Regions from separate parts of the Bacillus safensis genome, predicted to be linked through region 2. Evidence: riboswitches for the same ligand, from Rfam matches in the RefSeq annotation. Region 2 holds a riboswitch; the other holds the start of a gene.
What was found. A riboswitch is a leader RNA that binds a small molecule or an ion and turns the genes downstream of it on or off. The one in region 2 is predicted to bind glycine.

Region 1: it holds a riboswitch for glycine, as region 2 does, so the genes downstream of both, AAYR28_RS18420 (amino acid permease) here and gcvT (glycine cleavage system aminomethyltransferase GcvT) in region 2, are expected to answer to the same signal.

The regions. Positions count from the first base shown of each region.
Region 1 is NZ_CP154909.1:3,582,284-3,590,846, reverse strand. It holds gene AAYR28_RS18435 (shikimate dehydrogenase) at 1-444, opposite strand, end outside; gene AAYR28_RS18430 (MFS transporter) at 463-1,644, opposite strand; gene AAYR28_RS18425 (LacI family DNA-binding transcriptional regulator) at 2,090-3,109, opposite strand; glycine riboswitch at 3,374-3,453, shown strand; gene AAYR28_RS18420 (amino acid permease) at 3,618-4,964, shown strand; gene AAYR28_RS18415 (DUF3169 family protein) at 5,012-5,692, opposite strand; gene AAYR28_RS18410 (helix-turn-helix transcriptional regulator) at 5,689-5,895, opposite strand; gene AAYR28_RS18405 (NUDIX hydrolase) at 6,066-6,689, shown strand; gene AAYR28_RS18400 (DUF4188 domain-containing protein) at 6,701-7,183, opposite strand; gene AAYR28_RS18395 (PadR family transcriptional regulator) at 7,188-7,739, opposite strand; gene AAYR28_RS18390 (hypothetical protein) at 7,931-8,563, shown strand, end outside.
Region 2 is NZ_CP154909.1:2,214,807-2,223,369, forward strand. It holds gene gcvPB (aminomethyl-transferring glycine dehydrogenase subunit GcvPB) at 1-937, opposite strand, end outside; gene gcvPA (aminomethyl-transferring glycine dehydrogenase subunit GcvPA) at 930-2,276, opposite strand; gene gcvT (glycine cleavage system aminomethyltransferase GcvT) at 2,293-3,390, opposite strand; glycine riboswitch at 3,494-3,588, opposite strand; glycine riboswitch at 3,592-3,698, opposite strand; gene AAYR28_RS11320 (DEAD/DEAH box helicase) at 3,952-5,622, shown strand; gene AAYR28_RS11325 (YqhG family protein) at 5,637-6,434, shown strand; gene AAYR28_RS11330 (anti-repressor SinI family protein) at 6,618-6,782, shown strand; gene sinR (transcriptional regulator SinR) at 6,816-7,151, shown strand; gene tasA (biofilm matrix protein TasA) at 7,219-8,019, opposite strand; gene sipW (signal peptidase I SipW) at 8,077-8,563, opposite strand, start outside.

The DNA.
Region 1 (8,563 bases), 1.4 Mb from region 2:
CTGAATCGCAATCGGAGTCGCAGCACCGCCAGAGCCAACGAGAGTGACCTTCTTACCAGCTAATTCAACACCATGTTCAATCAAGTTTCTTACATATCCAAGACCATCTGTGTTGTAGCCGATGAGCTTACCATTCTTGTTCACTACAGTGTTACTTGCACGTGTATATCTTGCAGAATCATCTAGTTCGTCTAAGTAATCTAGTACTTTCATTTTGTTCGGCATAGAGACGTTAAATCCAGCTGCACCCATTGCTTTCATACCATTTACGGCTGCTTCTAGTTCATCATTCCCTACTTCAAATGCAAGGTAAGCATAGTTGAGACCTGTTAGTGTATAGCCAAGGTTATGCATACGTGGTGAAAGGCTGTGCCCGATTGGTGTAGCAAGAAGACCAACTAATTTTGTTTTCCCATCAATATTACGTTCATGTATGTTTGTCATGATTGACATCTCCTTTAATTATCTAAATAATTTTTTCATGCGTCCAAGAACAAAGACCGCTAGTAATATGCTAATAACTGCGATGATCATATCGAAAAATAACGTCATTTTAATATCGTACGTGCTGACCAATCCACTTGTAATGAGCGGCACGAGTATAAACGCTGAGCTTGCCGCAATGTTAACATAGGATGAAGCCGTTGCTTTGTTTGTCGGGAACAATTTCATCATAATACTCATCGCCAGTTGGAAGATTCCCGCTGTAAATAGTCCTAAGAAGAAGGTGCTGACAATGACAATGCTGTAAGTTTCAACTTGGAATAGTGCAAGCATCGCAAGGAACGCCCCAATTGGATAAATGATCGCCACCATAATCGGTGAAATGAATTTATCTAAGACGATCGAAAGCAATAGAACAGATACCAGTGCACCAATACTAAAATAAGATAGAAGCTGTGTAGCTTGTTCTGTGCCAAGTCCGATTAATTTTAACCCGAGCTGCGGAAGCCATGTCTGCCATACGACAAACAATGCAGTCGATGTGAATCCCATCAGTACAACAGCTAAACCTTCGCCAAGCATTTTTGGTTCTTCTTTCAGCTGGTCCTGTACTGGAAGAGCGTCTTGTGAAGAAACTTGCTTATGGTTCGGGAATGGCATAAAGATTAAGTAAATCCCTACAAGTAAATAAAGAAGCCCTAGTCCAAAGAACGCCCAGCCCCAGAAGATGTCATGTGCCACTAGGAATGCCAAGATAAATGGAAGAACAGTCGCCCCAATGGATACAGACGCTTTTACTAAAACAGAAGCCGAACTTGCTTTTTTCGGAAATGACTCTGACAAAGCAGGATAGGTTCCTGAATCAAGCAGTGAGTTGGCAATACCTGCTGATATCGCAAAGATAAATGCCAGTGTATAACTTGTTGTCGTTGGAATACCGATTAAGAATAATAAGTAAAGAAAATTTCCTGTAATAATGACAGGCTTACGTCCCCAGCTGTCGGCTAACCGGCCTGAGAAAAAGAGCGCAATGAGTTTACCAATTCCGATCGCCGATACAAGCAAGCTGATTTTCGGAATATCCACATGGTAGCGTTCAGATAAGCTGTCCATGTTGGAAGCTACAATAATATTGATCATGCCAAGCATGAAGTAGTTTAAATACATGCCAAGTGACGATTTTATATAAGGATTTTTCATGTTCCCACTCCTATATTTGAAACCCCATTTAAGGTCAAATTCTTTGTATACCCTTTGTTATTGTTTCCTTCAAAATAAATAATATGAAGCCCATCACAACACCCCTTATGTGATTGATGAAAAAATAATGAATATTCATCTGTTCTTCAATCAAGTACATCGTTCTACTAAAAATGAAAAAATAATAAAAGCCTTGATTAGGAAGTGAAACTTCATGATTTGATCAGAATCATAAAAAACCACTTTTAACTGTTTTTGATAGAAATGATGATATGACGAAATAGGTATAACGATATACTAAAAGAAGCAACGAGATAAATATACTCCTGCATTTTAAATGTGTCAAGTTTATGACTTTGTGATTTAAAAAAAGAAAAATGAAACAAAGAAATAGTTGACTTGATCAATAAAAAAAGAGAATTGCTGCACACAATTCTCTTTTTCATCATGATGGAGAGGTTTCTCTAATATGAAGTTGAGGCTTTAAAATCAATCGCTGCAGCTCTTCATCCTGTTCGTTCATTTTATGATATAAAAGGTTCGCTGCTTTTACCCCGATGGATCGTGGGAAGGAGGAAACAGTGGTGAGCGGCGGATGATACATTTCTGCTTCAGGAACATTATCGAATCCAACGACATCGATATCTTCACCAGGCTTGATGCCCCGTGCTGACAGGGCTTGAATGACCCCAAAAGCGAATAAGTCACTAAAACAAAAAATAGCAGTAGGGGGCTCAGGCTGATCCATCACTTGGGCAAGTGCTTCTTTCCCGCCTTCACGAGTAGGTTCTATATCAATAATAAGAGAATCATCAATCGTCACATTTTCTTCGTCATGAGCTCTTTTGAAACCTTTCATCCGCTCAATCCAAGTCGAAGAAGTCTTGATGCCGCCTAAAAAAGCGATGCGGCGATGCCCTTTTTGAAGAAGATGATGAACCGCCATCCAAGTACCTTGTTCATAATCAACACCGACATAGTCACATTGCACATCTGATAATTCACGATTTGCCAGTACTTTTGGGGTGCGAATTTGATTTAATTGTTTGACCGTTCGAGCAGAGCTTTTCGAAGCTGGGTTTAAAATAATCCCGCCCACTCGGTGCTCTACCATGGTGGAAATGAGCCGCTCCTGTTTATCGACACTGTCAAAGGTCGTACCAAGTAAAACAGTATAGCCCAGTGACTCAAGCGTGGTTTGTACGCCAATTAAAAACTCCGAAATAAAGGTGTTAGAAATATCCGTCACAATCACACCCACGATATTTGAGCTTTTTGACCGCATGTTGGCAGCAACGCGGTCGTATACGTATCCTAATTCCTCCATGGATTGCAGTACTTTGTTTCGAGTGGCTTCAGAGATTCTAGGATTATTTCGAACAACGAGTGATGCCGTTGAAGTCGAGACACCGGCATGCTTGGCGACTTCCTGTAATGTGACACGCTGCTTGTTCATTTTTTTCATTTATCTTCACCAACTTCAATGGATTGCCTAACTTTGTTCATCATCAAGAGGGATTTCTCTATCAGACGAGCCGAACATCTTTTGATTTATTATACATGAATCAGGGGGGATTGATGAAGTGAAGACATATGAGTAACGCCGTAAATCATAAAAGATTACCATTGACAGCTTTCAGATTGAGGCGTAAAATATGAAATTATTCAGAAATAGCAACATTTTAATTAAATAACGAAGGCTATGAATGCTGTGGGTCACACTATAGCAGGAGCAGCTTCTGGAGAGACCGCATGTATGTGCGGCGCCGAAGGGTTCACAATCTCAGGCAAAAGGACAGAAGAGTACGAAATATTGTATTTGTGGTGCATGGATGATGCCGTGTATGACTTTTCTCTATTTTGCTATTCTTTTATGACCGTGAGATTGGAGCGCATCCAATCTCTTTTTTTATGGACTTTTTTAAAGGGTTCATTATTTCAGGATAAGATCGTGTCGTAGGAGGGTGTTAGCATTGGCACAACAAGAATTAAAACGAGATTTATCAAACCGTCATGTACAATTGATTGCCATTGGCGGAACCATTGGAACCGGGCTGTTTTTAGGATCCGGAAAGGCTATTCAATTGGCAGGCCCTTCAATCATTTTTGCTTATTTAATTGTCGGGATGGCCATCTTTTTTGTCATGAGGGCACTCGGAGAATTGCTTTTATCGAAGGCAGGCTATCAGTCATTAACCGATATTGCAGAGGACTATCTCGGCCCGTGGGCTTCCTTTGTGACAGGATGGACCTATTGGTTTTGCTGGATTATGACAGCGATGGCGGATGTCATTGCGGTCGGTGTGTACGTGCAGTATTGGTTTGACATCCCGCAGTGGATTCCTGCCATCATTTGTTTATTGATTTTACTAGGATTGAATCTATTAACGGTGAAGCTTTTCGGAGAAATGGAATTTTGGTTTGCACTCATTAAAGTAATTACGATTCTATTATTGATCGGGGTTGGAATGGTTCTTTTAATCATTGGTTTTCAAACAGATGCCGGACCGGTGACAGTAACGAATTTATGGTCTCATGGCGGGTTATTCCCGAATGGTGTCACAGGTTTCTTATTGTCATTCCAGATGGTGATTTTTGCGTATGTGGGAGTTGAACTGGTCGGTGTGTCCGCAGCAGAAACAGCCAATCCGCAAAAAAACATCCCTTCTGCGATTAATAAGATTCCATTAAGAATTCTATTTTTCTATGTGGGAGCGATTTTTGTCTTACTATGTATCAACCCATGGACTGAACTCAGCGCATCAGAAAGTCCTTTTGTGAAAACCTTTGGACTCATTGGGATACCAGTAGCAGCAGGGCTCATTAATTTTGTTGTGTTGACGTCTGCGGCATCAGCTTGTAATAGCGGCATGTTCTCGACGAGCCGTATTCTGTATAATCTTAGTCATCAAAAGCAGGGTCCAGCTTCCTTCGGACGTCTGAACAAGCATGCTGTCCCAAGCAATGCCCTGTTTGTTTCGACGATTGTGGTATCGGTTGGAGCTCTTTTAAGCAAGCTGATTCCCGAACAAGCCTTTGGTATTGTGACAACGATCAGTGCCATTTGTTTCATTTGGGTATGGAGTATTATTTTAATTAGCCATTTGAAATATAAAAAAACACGGCCTGAATTGCATGAAGCATCTACCTTTAAAGCACCTTTCACACCTTTTGTGAATATATGTGTTTTGGTTCTCTTCGCTGCGATTCTAGTGATCATGCTGTTTGCAGATGCAACACGCCCCGCGCTCTTATTAACGCCGGTCTGGTTTGGTTTCTTACTATTGATTTATGCACGAAAGAAACGCCGCGCGTCATAATGAACGGAAAAAGCACAGCCTTTGCATTAGGCTGTGCTTTTGTTCATTTAACGATTTCTAATCTTTAGCACATAATTTGCATTCAAAATGATCAAAACAACACCAATGACCATGATTGAGAAAAGCTGAGAGTGATTGGCTCCAAGGGAATACACAATCAAAATAAACATGGCGCCGGTCAATAGAACATTCATCATTTGATACGTGTGAAACAGTCCGCCAAGCATCACATGCTTTTCGCCTTCGTCTGAAATAGCGAGCAGCTTTTTACTATAATCTTTGTCAGATGGACTTGGCAGGTTGCGATTAGGGTAGACAAGCTTTAGAACAGATATCGCTATATATGAACTGATAATGGAGACAATAAATAAAGCAGCATTGACGAGAATCAACCAAATGGGCTGCTCGGTGACGATCGCGATACCGATGGCAACAATGGAAAAAATGGTACTTACCGTATTGGCTAAAGTCAAATCAGTAAAGGTCCGATATTGTTTTGCCTCCAGTTCATCCTCTTCATCTCCAGAAACCGAAAGAGATACTCTTTTTTTCATACGTGAAATCCCTGAAAAACAATAAATAATCAATAAAATCGTCAATCCACTGATGACAAGAGTGGCTTCAAATGCAACATCAAGAAGTGTCATTTCAAATTCGGCTGCCAGCAGACAGTAAGCGCCGAGAAAGCCAAGGAGAGCACCTAAGAGCATTTTGTATACAGTTTTCATGAGAGTTCATCCTCCTCGAATAGAAAAATACGTTCAATGGGTTCCTGAAAAATTCGTGAAAGCTTAACAGCGAGCAATAGAGACGGCATTAACTCATCTCGTTCCATTAAGCTGATGGTTTGACGAGAGACCTTTGCACGCTTTGCAAGTTCAGTTTGGTTTAAACCATCTCGCGCACGAAGCTCTTTTAACCGATTTTTCATTCTGTCACCTCAATTTTGGTTGAAATCTTTCCTTGATTGTAAAGCATTATATTCATTTTGACAAGTAAAGTTGTCAAAATGATAAAAATAATTGTCAGAAAGATCATCTTTATTGAAAAGGTGAACCATGATACGCTAAAGGAAAGAGAAACAGAAAACAGGTGATGTCCGTGTTCATTGATCAATTAAAAAATGACTTACATCAATCACAACCGTTGTTCATTGGAGAAGAGACAGCGTTCAAAGCAGCAGTCCTTATCCCTTTGGTGCAAGTAAATGGAGATTGGCATATATTATTTGAGGTCCGATCGTTGACCATGAGAAAACAGCCGGGGGATATTAGCTTTCCTGGGGGCAAGCTTGACGGCAGCGAAACTGCACAGGAAGCTGCACTGCGAGAAACACATGAAGAGCTGGGCATTCCGCCAGAATCGGTCGAGATCCTTGGACAGCTCAGTCCTTATATCGCTTCTCCATCTTTTGTGGTATACCCATATGTCGGTATCATTGATGAGCAAAAAGTGAAACACTCCTTTAATCAAGAAGAAGTAGAGGAGACTTTTACCGTGCCTCTATCATGGCTCAGCCAATATGAGCCATACTTACATCATGTATCCGTTCAGCCAACACCAGGAGAGGACTTCCCTTATGAAAAAATCATGAATGGTGAAAAATACAGCTGGGGAAGCCGTTCGATTGAGGAATGGTTTTATGATTACGAAAACTACACCATATGGGGATTAACAGCCCGCATATTAAAGCATTTTGTGACCGTTACAAAAAGAAATTCCTAGAGAATCGCTCTCTAGGAATTTGTTGTATTCAGACGGTCCTTCGCTGTTTGTTGACCTTTACTTATTGAAATAGGGGATTTTGCTTGGCTCAGTCCGTAGGAAGGCATGTTCACGTAGATGGATTCATACGAGCCGGCTTGAATTTGGTACGTTTCATGATAAATTCCGACGGCGTCATTATTTCGTGTTCTTTGGTTAAATTCTTTCCAAGCAGCCAAATGCTTCTCCATCTTGGCATAGGCAAGGAGGTCATCTGTTGATTTCCAATATTGAATCATCGCTGTCGTGCGTAATCCAAAGTAATTCTCTGTCCCAAGAAAGCCAAGCTCATCTTGATGGGTATACAGCTCCTTGATCATGCCAGGCATCGCCATGAACACAGGCAGCCATTGATGAATGGCCCAGCGTTTGTTGATCCTCATTCCGATGATGAACACAACAATCGAATCAGAATTGTCCGTTGTAAATCTACCCGCACGTATGTCTTTTTTCATTCATTTACCCTTCCTTCTTCATCGAATGGAATGTGTCCACGCACCAATCAATTCCTGCTTGAGCCACTCTTTTTCCATAATCTAAAGTAAACAGCCAATACTTCGCATCCGCTTCATCTGGATAAAGCTCTTGAATGTTTTGTTCAATTGAAACATAAGTTTCATAACGAATACGAAGCTGCCGCTCATAATCCTGTAAAAGCACTAGTTTCTTCTCAAACGAAAGATATTGACCAAAGAATAACTTTAATAACACCTCATTACGCTCTGTTGGTAACTGATCGAGCGGCTGCGCCAGCCACTCTCTTAACGTATTCAGTCCTTTTTCAGTCAAATGATATTCCCGCTTGTCTGAGCGGCCAGAAGCAGCAGCAGGTGAAACTTCCGCAAGGCCTTCCTCGACTATTAACTTTAAAGCTGGATAAATTTGTCCATAACTGATTTTCCAAAAATGATGCAGGCTTCTATCAATTAATTGCTTCACTTCATACCCTGACTTACAATCAGTCGTTAAAATACCTAAAATCGCATACGTCGTATCATTGTATTTTTTCATATCAGCACACCTATCTAAATGATATATCTTTTAGATATATAATAAATGATGTGAAGTGGCAGATACAAGGGGTTGTTGAAAAATAAATTCGATAAAGGGAGTGGATATTTACCTGATTTTGCTAATCAGAGAGGTGAATCACTCATATATATGGATGATCTTTCATCAGATTATATATTGGAGGGGTACGTATGAGTAAATCGAAAATCTGGTTTGTGGCTGTCCTGACGGTATTAGTCCTTGGTGCAGTCAGCTGGTCAGCCTATCAAGCAATCGGAAAAAAGAGTGCATTGAATCAATCCTACGCCTTTGCGCAGAAAACAAAAGAGGGCGTGAATTGGTTTAAGGTAACGGAGAGAAAAGGGAAAGTAACCGGTCACTTGAATGAAACCATTTTAGAAGAAAGTCCGGAAATGCATTTTGATCCGAATTTATTTAAACATAAATATCAATTAACTGGAAAAGCAATTGAAAACGGTTATGAATTTGAAGTGAAGCGAGGAAAAGATTCGGTGATGTATGAAGTACATGTTGCTGGAAAAGATCTCTCTGTGAAAAAACAAGGTGAAAACAAAAGCATCACATACAAAGCAGTTGATCAAAAAAAATTAAATGCGTATCAAAAAGCCATTCAAGATCGATATGATGAGTTAATTGATGACTCAGAAACTAGATTTTATGATTATTTAAGAGACTACATCAAGAAAGTAACAGGTGCTTATGGTTATCTGTATACTGCGGAGGATGGTACATACCAACTATTTCTACAAGTAAAGCACATGCATATTGAGTCTGAATGGTCAGGGGCCTTTCTAATGAGAACA
Region 2 (8,563 bases):
AGTAAAAACGGCCTTCCTTCTTCACAAGCACCGGCTTTGGCAAATACGGAATCAAATCCTTATTGACGCCAACAGGACCTGAGCCAGGACCTCCGCCTCCGTGCGGGCCTGTAAAGGTTTTATGAAGATTTAAGTGGACAACATCAAATCCCATATCTCCTGGTCTTGCTCTGCTTAAAACAGCGTTCAAGTTGGCTCCGTCATAATAAAGCTTACCGCCCGCTCCGTGAACGATTTCAGCCATTTCTAAAATATTCTCTTCAAAGAGGCCTAGTGTATTCGGGTTTGTAAGCATTAAAGCAGCTGTTTCTTCATTAACAACGCGGCGTAAATCTTCTAAATCAACAAGCCCGTTTTCGTCAGATGCGACGGTAATGGTTTCAAATCCAGCGACTGTCGCAGATGCCGGGTTCGTTCCATGAGCAGAATCAGGCACAATGACTTTTGTACGCTGATGATCTCCCCTTGCTTCATGATACGCACGGATCATCATGAGTCCCGTCCACTCGCCATGTGCTCCTGCCGCAGGCTGTAATGTCACAGCGTCCATTCCCGTAATTTCTTCAAGATGTTCACCTAGATCGTATAGTAATTCTAATGCACCTTGCACAGTGTCTGCCTCTTGTAGCGGATGAACCTGTGAGAACCCTGCAAGCCGTGCAACCTTTTCATTAATCTTTGGATTATATTTCATCGTGCATGAGCCAAGAGGATAAAATCCGGAATCGACCCCATGATTGCGTCTTGATAATGCTGTATAATGACGCATAATATCAAGCTCAGATACTTCAGGAAGCTCAGCATCCTCATCACGGATGTACGTCTCATCAAATAAAGACGGGATCTCCTGTTCAGGTACATCTAAATCAGGCAGGCTGTACCCTATTCTTCCTTCTCTAGATAATTCAAAAATAAGCAGCTGATCTTGTTTATTCATGGCGATCCCCCAATTCCTTGATAAACGTATCAATTTCTTCTTTTGTTCTTAGCTCTGTCACGGCTACAAGCATGTGCTGCTGAAGCTCTGGGTAGTCTAGCCCCAAGTCGTAGCCGCCGATGATTCCTTTTTCAAGCAATCGTTTATTGGCTTCTTTCACAGGCTCCTGTAACTTGATCACAAATTCATTAAAATGAGCCCCTTCTACATCCGCCTGCAGTCCATATTTTTCTGCCTGCGTCTTGGCATAATGGGCTTTTTGCACGTTTTGATAGGCGATATCTTTTATGCCTGTTTTCCCTAGTGCCGTCATGGCAACAGAAGCAGCTAATGCATTTAATGCTTGGTTTGAGCAAATATTTGACGTCGCTTTATCTCTTCGAATGTGCTGCTCACGCGCTTGAAGGGTCAGAACAAATCCACGAACACCATTTTCATCTTCTGTCTGCCCGACTAAACGACCTGGCACTTTTCTCATCAACTTTTTCGTCACAGCAAAATATCCGCAGTGAGGTCCGCCAAATGCAGCCGGGATGCCGAACGGCTGCGCATCACCAACGACAATATCTGCCCCGAGTTTTCCAGGCGGCGTCAATAGTCCGAGTGCGAGGGGATTGCTAGAGACAATGAATAGGCTTTTTCCTTTATGTGCAATGGGTTCAATGTCTTTTAACGGCTCGACTACACCAAAAAAGTTTGGATATTGCACGAGAACTGCTGCTGTATCATCGCAGACCGCTTTTTCCAATGCAGCTAGATCTGTCTGCCCTTTTTTCGCAGGCACTTCAACAACTTCAATGTTTTGTCCTTTGGCGTATGTTTTCAGCACCGCTCTTGATTCAGGGTGAACCGTTTCAGAAACAACCACTTTTTTCTTCTTTGTGTGTCCCGCAGCGAGCATTGCCGCTTCAGCCAGTGCCGTCCCGCCATCATACATCGAGGAGTTGGCAAGATCCATACCAGTCAGCTCAGCAATCATTGTTTGAAATTCAAAGATCGCTTGCAATTCACCTTGCGAAATCTCCGGCTGATAAGGTGTATACGCTGTATAAAATTCAGAGCGTGAGATCACATGATCGACAATGACAGGCTGGTAATGATCATATACACCTGCACCAAGAAACGATGCATAGGAAACTGTATCCTTATTCTTTGCAGCTAGTCGGGATAATTCCCTGACAAGCGCTGTTTCAGATGCGGCTTCTTTGATGTTGTATGCTCCTTTGAATCTAACTTTCTCTGGGATATCTGAAAAAAGCTCATCAATCGACTGAACGCCGATGACATCCAGCATTTCTTTTTGATCTTGCTCTGTTTGCGGCAAATACCTGTGCTTCATCCTCTATTCCCCCTCGTTATTTGGCTCTTTTATAAAATGGTGTTGCGACGATTTTGGCTTTTAGACGTTTTTTGCGAACTTGTACTTCCACCTCTGATCCAAGCTCCGCCTCTGAGGTTTCGATCAAAGCAAGCCCGACATTTTTCTTTAATGTTGGGGATTGAGTGCCCGTTGTGACAATCCCAACCTGCTTTTCTCCTGAAAAGACTGGATAATCTGTACGCGGAATCCCTTTATCAATCATTTCAATGCCGACAAGCTTTCGCTTCAGTCCCTCTTCTTTTTGTTTTTTAAGTGCTGCTTTTCCGATAAAATCAGCTTCTTTATCCGTTTTGACAGCAAAACCAATTCCGCCTTCTAATGGAGAGATATCCTTTGTCAGCTCCTGGCCATAAAGCGGAAGTCTTGCTTCAAATCTTAAGGTGTCACGTGCACCGAGTCCGCATGGAATGAGTCCTTTCGGCTGCCCCGCTTCTAATAAAGCTGACCAAAGGTGGACCGCATCTTCTGACTGGCAGTAGATTTCAAAGCCATCTTCCCCTGTGTAGCCTGTTCTGGAAACGAGCACTTCTTTATTTGCGACCTCAGCTTTTGATAAAAATGTAAATGGCTTAAGCGATGTCACCTCTTCACCCGCCACCTCTTTGATGATGTCAGCTGCAAAAGGTCCTTGAAGCGCTAGCAAGGCGGTTTGATCAGACATATTTTTGATCAATACATCATCCTTCTCTTGGTGCTTCAAAAGCCAATCCACGTCTTTATCGATATTTGATGCATTGATGACAAGCAAATAGTGATTCTTTTCTTTTTGGTAGACGAGCAGGTCATCTACCGTTCCGCCATCTTCATAACACATGGCTGTATATAGTGCTTTACCGTCTGTCAGCTTAGACACATCATTGGTTAATAACCTTTGTAAAAATGGAAGGGCATCTTGACCTTTGACGTCCACCTCACCCATGTGAGACACATCAAAAAGCCCTGCTTTTGTTCGAACAGCTTCATGTTCTTCTTTAATGGAAGAAAATTGGACAGGTAATTCCCAGCCCCCGAAGTCAATGGTTTTTGCGCCAAACGTTTCATACGCATGAAAAAGCGGTGTTCGTTTCAACATCAATCGTTTCCCCCTTTTTTCTCACAGTGCAAATGCAAGCTGAATTTTCAGAAAAAAATCACAGCAAAAAAGGACAGAGCGCTCCCTTTTATCAAAAAGAAGTCTCTGTCCTTGCACCTGAAAGTTTACAGCACAATATCATTGTGCGTTTTCCCCTTTGGTGGTTTGCTAAAACCCTTAAGCAAACACTCTCCAGAGTTGCGTCCGGTAAGAGTACTTTTGCCTGAGAGATTCACTGAATCATTCAGCTTGCTCCTTCGGCGCCTGCCAGTGCAAAATAACCGCCAAGTCTCTCCCCATACCATCATCCGCTCATATTTTTCACATTTATTGGACATACTATCAAAATGGGTGACTTATTTTCTAGATCACTTATCAACATCCTACCATTAGAAATGGATGAAGAGCAACAGAAAAATCATTAACATTTTTAAAATAACCCTTCGATATCGTTCGCTTTTATTCATATATCTAGTCTTTTAGAGACCTCCAAAAAAATGAAGCGTTTAAAAACAGAACAATTTCATCAGATCCTACTAGAAAGAAAGGCAGGCGACCACATTGAATATTCAAACGATTTTTGATCAGGAATGGGCAAATGAATTTCAGCAGCGGCTTTCAGCAGACGGCCCCTGGGCGAACTGGGATATGTATCGTTTAGCGACGCAGGTTCAAAAAGTCACAGCCATTGATTCATTCGAGGGACTGCAAGCTCCCGCGCACCTGCCTGCATTCACACCTTTAAAGCACCAGCTCGAAGTAGCCAGAAGAGTCGTAGAAGAAATGAATGGGAAAGCCATTCTAGCAGATGAAGTGGGACTTGGAAAAACCGTAGAAGCAGGACTCATTATCAAAGAATACATGATTCGTGGACTTGCCAAAAAGATTCTCATTCTCGTCCCCGCCTCCCTTGTGTCTCAGTGGGTACAGGAGCTGCGGACGAAATTTTATATTGATGCTGTTGAACAAAAAAAGAGCTATGTGTGGGAGCAGTGTGACGTTGTCGTTTCCTCTATTGACACAGCCAAAAGACAGCCGCATCGAGACACGATTTTATCGATTGCCTACGATATGGTCATTATCGATGAAGCACACAAACTGAAAAACAATAAAACGAAAAACTATGAATTTGTGAGAAACCTGAATAAGAAGTTCTGCCTGCTGCTGACAGCCACTCCTATTCAAAACCGGATTGGAGAAATATTTAATCTTGTTTCCCTTCTGAAGCCAGGCCACCTAGGAAATGAACATCAATTTAAAGATCTCTTTGCCAAAAAGGACTTGCAGCTTGAAGACCATGACCGATTAAAACAGCTCGTCAATAAAGTGATGATTCGAAACCGAAGACAAGACACAGGCATCGAGTGGACAAAACGGCATGTCAAAACGATTTCCATTGATTTCTCTCCGACAGAACAAGCATTGTATGATGAAATCTGCAAGCTGAAAGAGAATCCGTCTTATACAAAGCATATGTTTTCCATTATGACCTTGGAACGAGAATGCTGTTCAAGCCGTGAAGCAGTTTATATGACGATTAAAAAAATGCAGGAAGAAGAAAAGCATATTCTCGGATCTTCTGCTATAACGCAAATCATGGAGAAAATTAATCAAGTGGAGCAAAACTCAAAGGCGCTTGAAGTGGTCAAACTCATTCAGCAGTTAAATGAGAAGGTCATTATTTTCACCGAATACCGCGCCACACAAATTTATTTACAATGGTTTCTACAGCAAAATGGCATCAGCTCTGTGCCATTTCGGGGCGGCTTTAAGCGGGGCAAAAAAGATTGGATGAAAGATTTATTCAGAGAAAGGGCGCAGGTGTTAATTGCGACAGAAGCTGGCGGCGAAGGGATCAACCTTCAGTTTTGTAACCAAATCATCAACTACGACCTCCCGTGGAACCCGATGCGTTTAGAACAGAGAATTGGACGTATCCACCGCCTTGGCCAAGAGCGGGATGTGCACATTTACAATATGTCAACAAACGGAACAGTTGAAGAGCATATTTTAAAGCTTTTATATGAGAAAATTCAGCTGTTTGAAAACGTCATAGGCGATTTAGATGATATTTTAACGAGAATTGATATTGAAGATGTCGAAACAAAGTTGCATCAAATCCTCTTCCAGCATGAATCAGGCGGAGACATGAAAAAGAAATTAACCCAGTTTGCTTCTTATTTAACTGAAGCACAAACACCACTTTTAGAAAAAAGACAGCAGGGCTCATAAAGGAGAGTTGATCAATGGAGCAGCATGACATTCACACCTTTCTTCTCCGTTTTTTCAAGGCGAATCAATGCAGCATATTAGAAGAAAGTGCAGGACATATGACCGTACAGCTGACAATCGAAATGGATAAATTAATTATGAACCGTCCTTTTTATTGGCACTGGCTTGAAAAAACTGGCGGTGTACCTGAACCGCGGCAGTTGACATTCATCACAGATCAAAAAAAAGCGGGTGATACGACCAGTGGTGAATTTATCCATTTCGGCTCCCCACGGTTATTTCAAATATTTGAGGCGGTCAAAGAGCAGGGCCGTTTTATCCGGCTTTATGAACGAGTCAGCCCGCTCACGAACAACCAGATCGCCCTTGAGCCATGGCTTGGTCTCAATGTAAAAATCTCTTATCTGGCAGACCGGAAGAAGGATAAGCTTTTATCATTAGGCCTTCATCTCATTCGCGGAGAAGTCATTGAACAATTTCAAGAGAAGCTGGAAGCTCGTGAGCTGTCATCTCAAATTCCCGATTATTGCTTTACGATGAGTACAATGATTAAGCCAGAAAGCGGAATCAAACGGCTCTACAGCCTCATGGAGCGTTATGCCCATGAAGAGCCAGATGACTGGGCAGTTCGAGCCGTTCAAAAATGGAAGGAAGACTCCGAACTTTTAAACCAATTTTATGAAGGGACTTCAGACACATCTGTAGAATATGAAATAGAAAGACAAGCACTTAAAACTTTATATGAACCAAAAATCAGTCTTACGATTGAAAATGGCGGACTTTTTTACTTACAGCAAAAAAGAGGAGGTTGACTCATGGTCCCCCTCCCCTTTTATGTGACATACAATTTTCGATCAGTCTAAAGCAAAGTTTGTCTGTTTGTATTGGGCGGAAACATGACGCAAGCAAACTATGAGGTCTTACCACCTATGTCTTTCCATTTCATGCGTTAAGTGCCTGAAATACATGATTCAGTATTTTAGGAGGGTATTTGTATGGAAAAGAAAACGAACAAATTAGACAGTGAATGGATTCAATTATTACGCGAAGCTCGCAAGGCAGGACTAACAGTTGAAGAAGTCCGTCATTTCCTCAAATCAAATGAAAAGTCCTCTGAGTCTCCCCCTCTGGTAAGAAGTCATTCTATCAAACCTTTCTGAATGTGCTATAATATCGAAAGGAAGGTGATGACATTGATTGGCCAGCGTATTAAACAATACCGCAATGAAAAAGGCTACTCACTATCAGAACTGGCCGAAAAGGCTGGGGTAGCGAAGTCTTATTTAAGCTCAATAGAAAGAAACTTGCAAACAAACCCCTCCATTCAATTTCTTGAAAAAGTCTCCGCTGTTCTGGACGTCTCGGTTCATACACTTTTAAACGAAAAAGATGAAACCGAATACGATGGTCAATTAGATAGTGAATGGGAAAAACTAGTTCGAGATGCAATGACATCAGGGGTTTCGAAAAAGCAATTTCGTGAATTTTTAGATTATCAAATCTGGAGAAAAAAGCAAGAAGAGGAGTAAAGCGCACGTTTTAGCGCATACTCCTCCAATTGCTATGCAGACCTTGATATCAGCCTAAAGACTGGCTTTATTTTTTATCTTCGCTGTGTGCTTTTTCGTTTTCTTTCACGTAGCCTTTTTCATCCGTATGCTTTTTTGGATTGATCGTTAAACCATTCCACTGAGTCGCTTCGAAGGAAAGATCAATTTGAATCGCATCGCCTTGGTATTTATTTTGGATATAGTGACCAGCTTTATCCTTCGTCTGGTCATTGATAAATTCAATGATCATTTCCACTTTATCGTAATCAAACGGATTCTTTGGAATGCCGTCATACTCTGGAGCCACTGTTCCATCAACAGTTGCTACATTAATTTTCCCACTTTCATGTAAAAACTTCTCATCGACGGCATGACGAAGCTTTTCAAATGCGGTCTGATCCTGTTTTGACGTTAATTGATGCAAGTCAAGCAGGTTTGCATGGTCTAAAATAATATTTTTCGGATAACCATTTCCACCTTCGGCTCCAACCGTAAGAACACTCACCTGAAACTGGCTGAGAAATTCTTCAGCTGTATTTTTACCGCCATTCTTCGCGGAAGATCCATCTGTAAACTGGCTATAATCAAGACTCATCAGCACTTGGTTTATCGCTAATGATCCCTTATTATCAAAATGAAATTCTTTCTTGATCCGATCACCAGGTTTTAAGTTCGCAAGGTTGATGGCGCCGGAGTTCTCTTTAGCAGATAAATCCAGCTCTCCTGTTGAGTAGACCGCGTTTGCCTTTTCAATATCATTAAACGCCGCCCATGTTCCCCCGCCAATTAATGCAAGACCTAAAGCCCCTGATAATACACCTAAACGAATTGATTTCTTCATTGCCATGAATAATAAACCCCCTAATTTATTGTTTTATTGAAACCTGATTAGGTTACAAACGATTTAAGCTTGTTCCTCTTTCATATGTACATCAGCCGTGTGTCTACGATGTTTCGCTGCGCCCACAAAATGAATGGTTGAATAAACGAGCAGCATGACACCTGGTATGATAAGGAGTAAAGCAGTTCCAGCAGATGTCCCTGCATACGAAAGAAGCTTACCCGCATAAGGAATGTTCACTCCCATATACTGCGCAGTTACCTGATCCGCTTTTACCAGCGTGCCGTCCTGATACATATTGTTGTCACCCTTCGTCTCAAACGCTTTATATGCACCCTTTCCCTTCACCCCAACAATTCGGTGGGTCACAAAGGACTGATCCTGCTTTGTTTGAAACGTAATAATATCTCCTTTTTTGAGCGTCTCAGGTGAGGCGACCTGTTTTACGACAATCAGTGACCCAGCTGAAAATTCTGGTTCCATCGAACCTGATAATACTTGCTTCAATTGATAACCGAAGATCTGAGGTTCTCCTCCTGTTGTTCTTGAT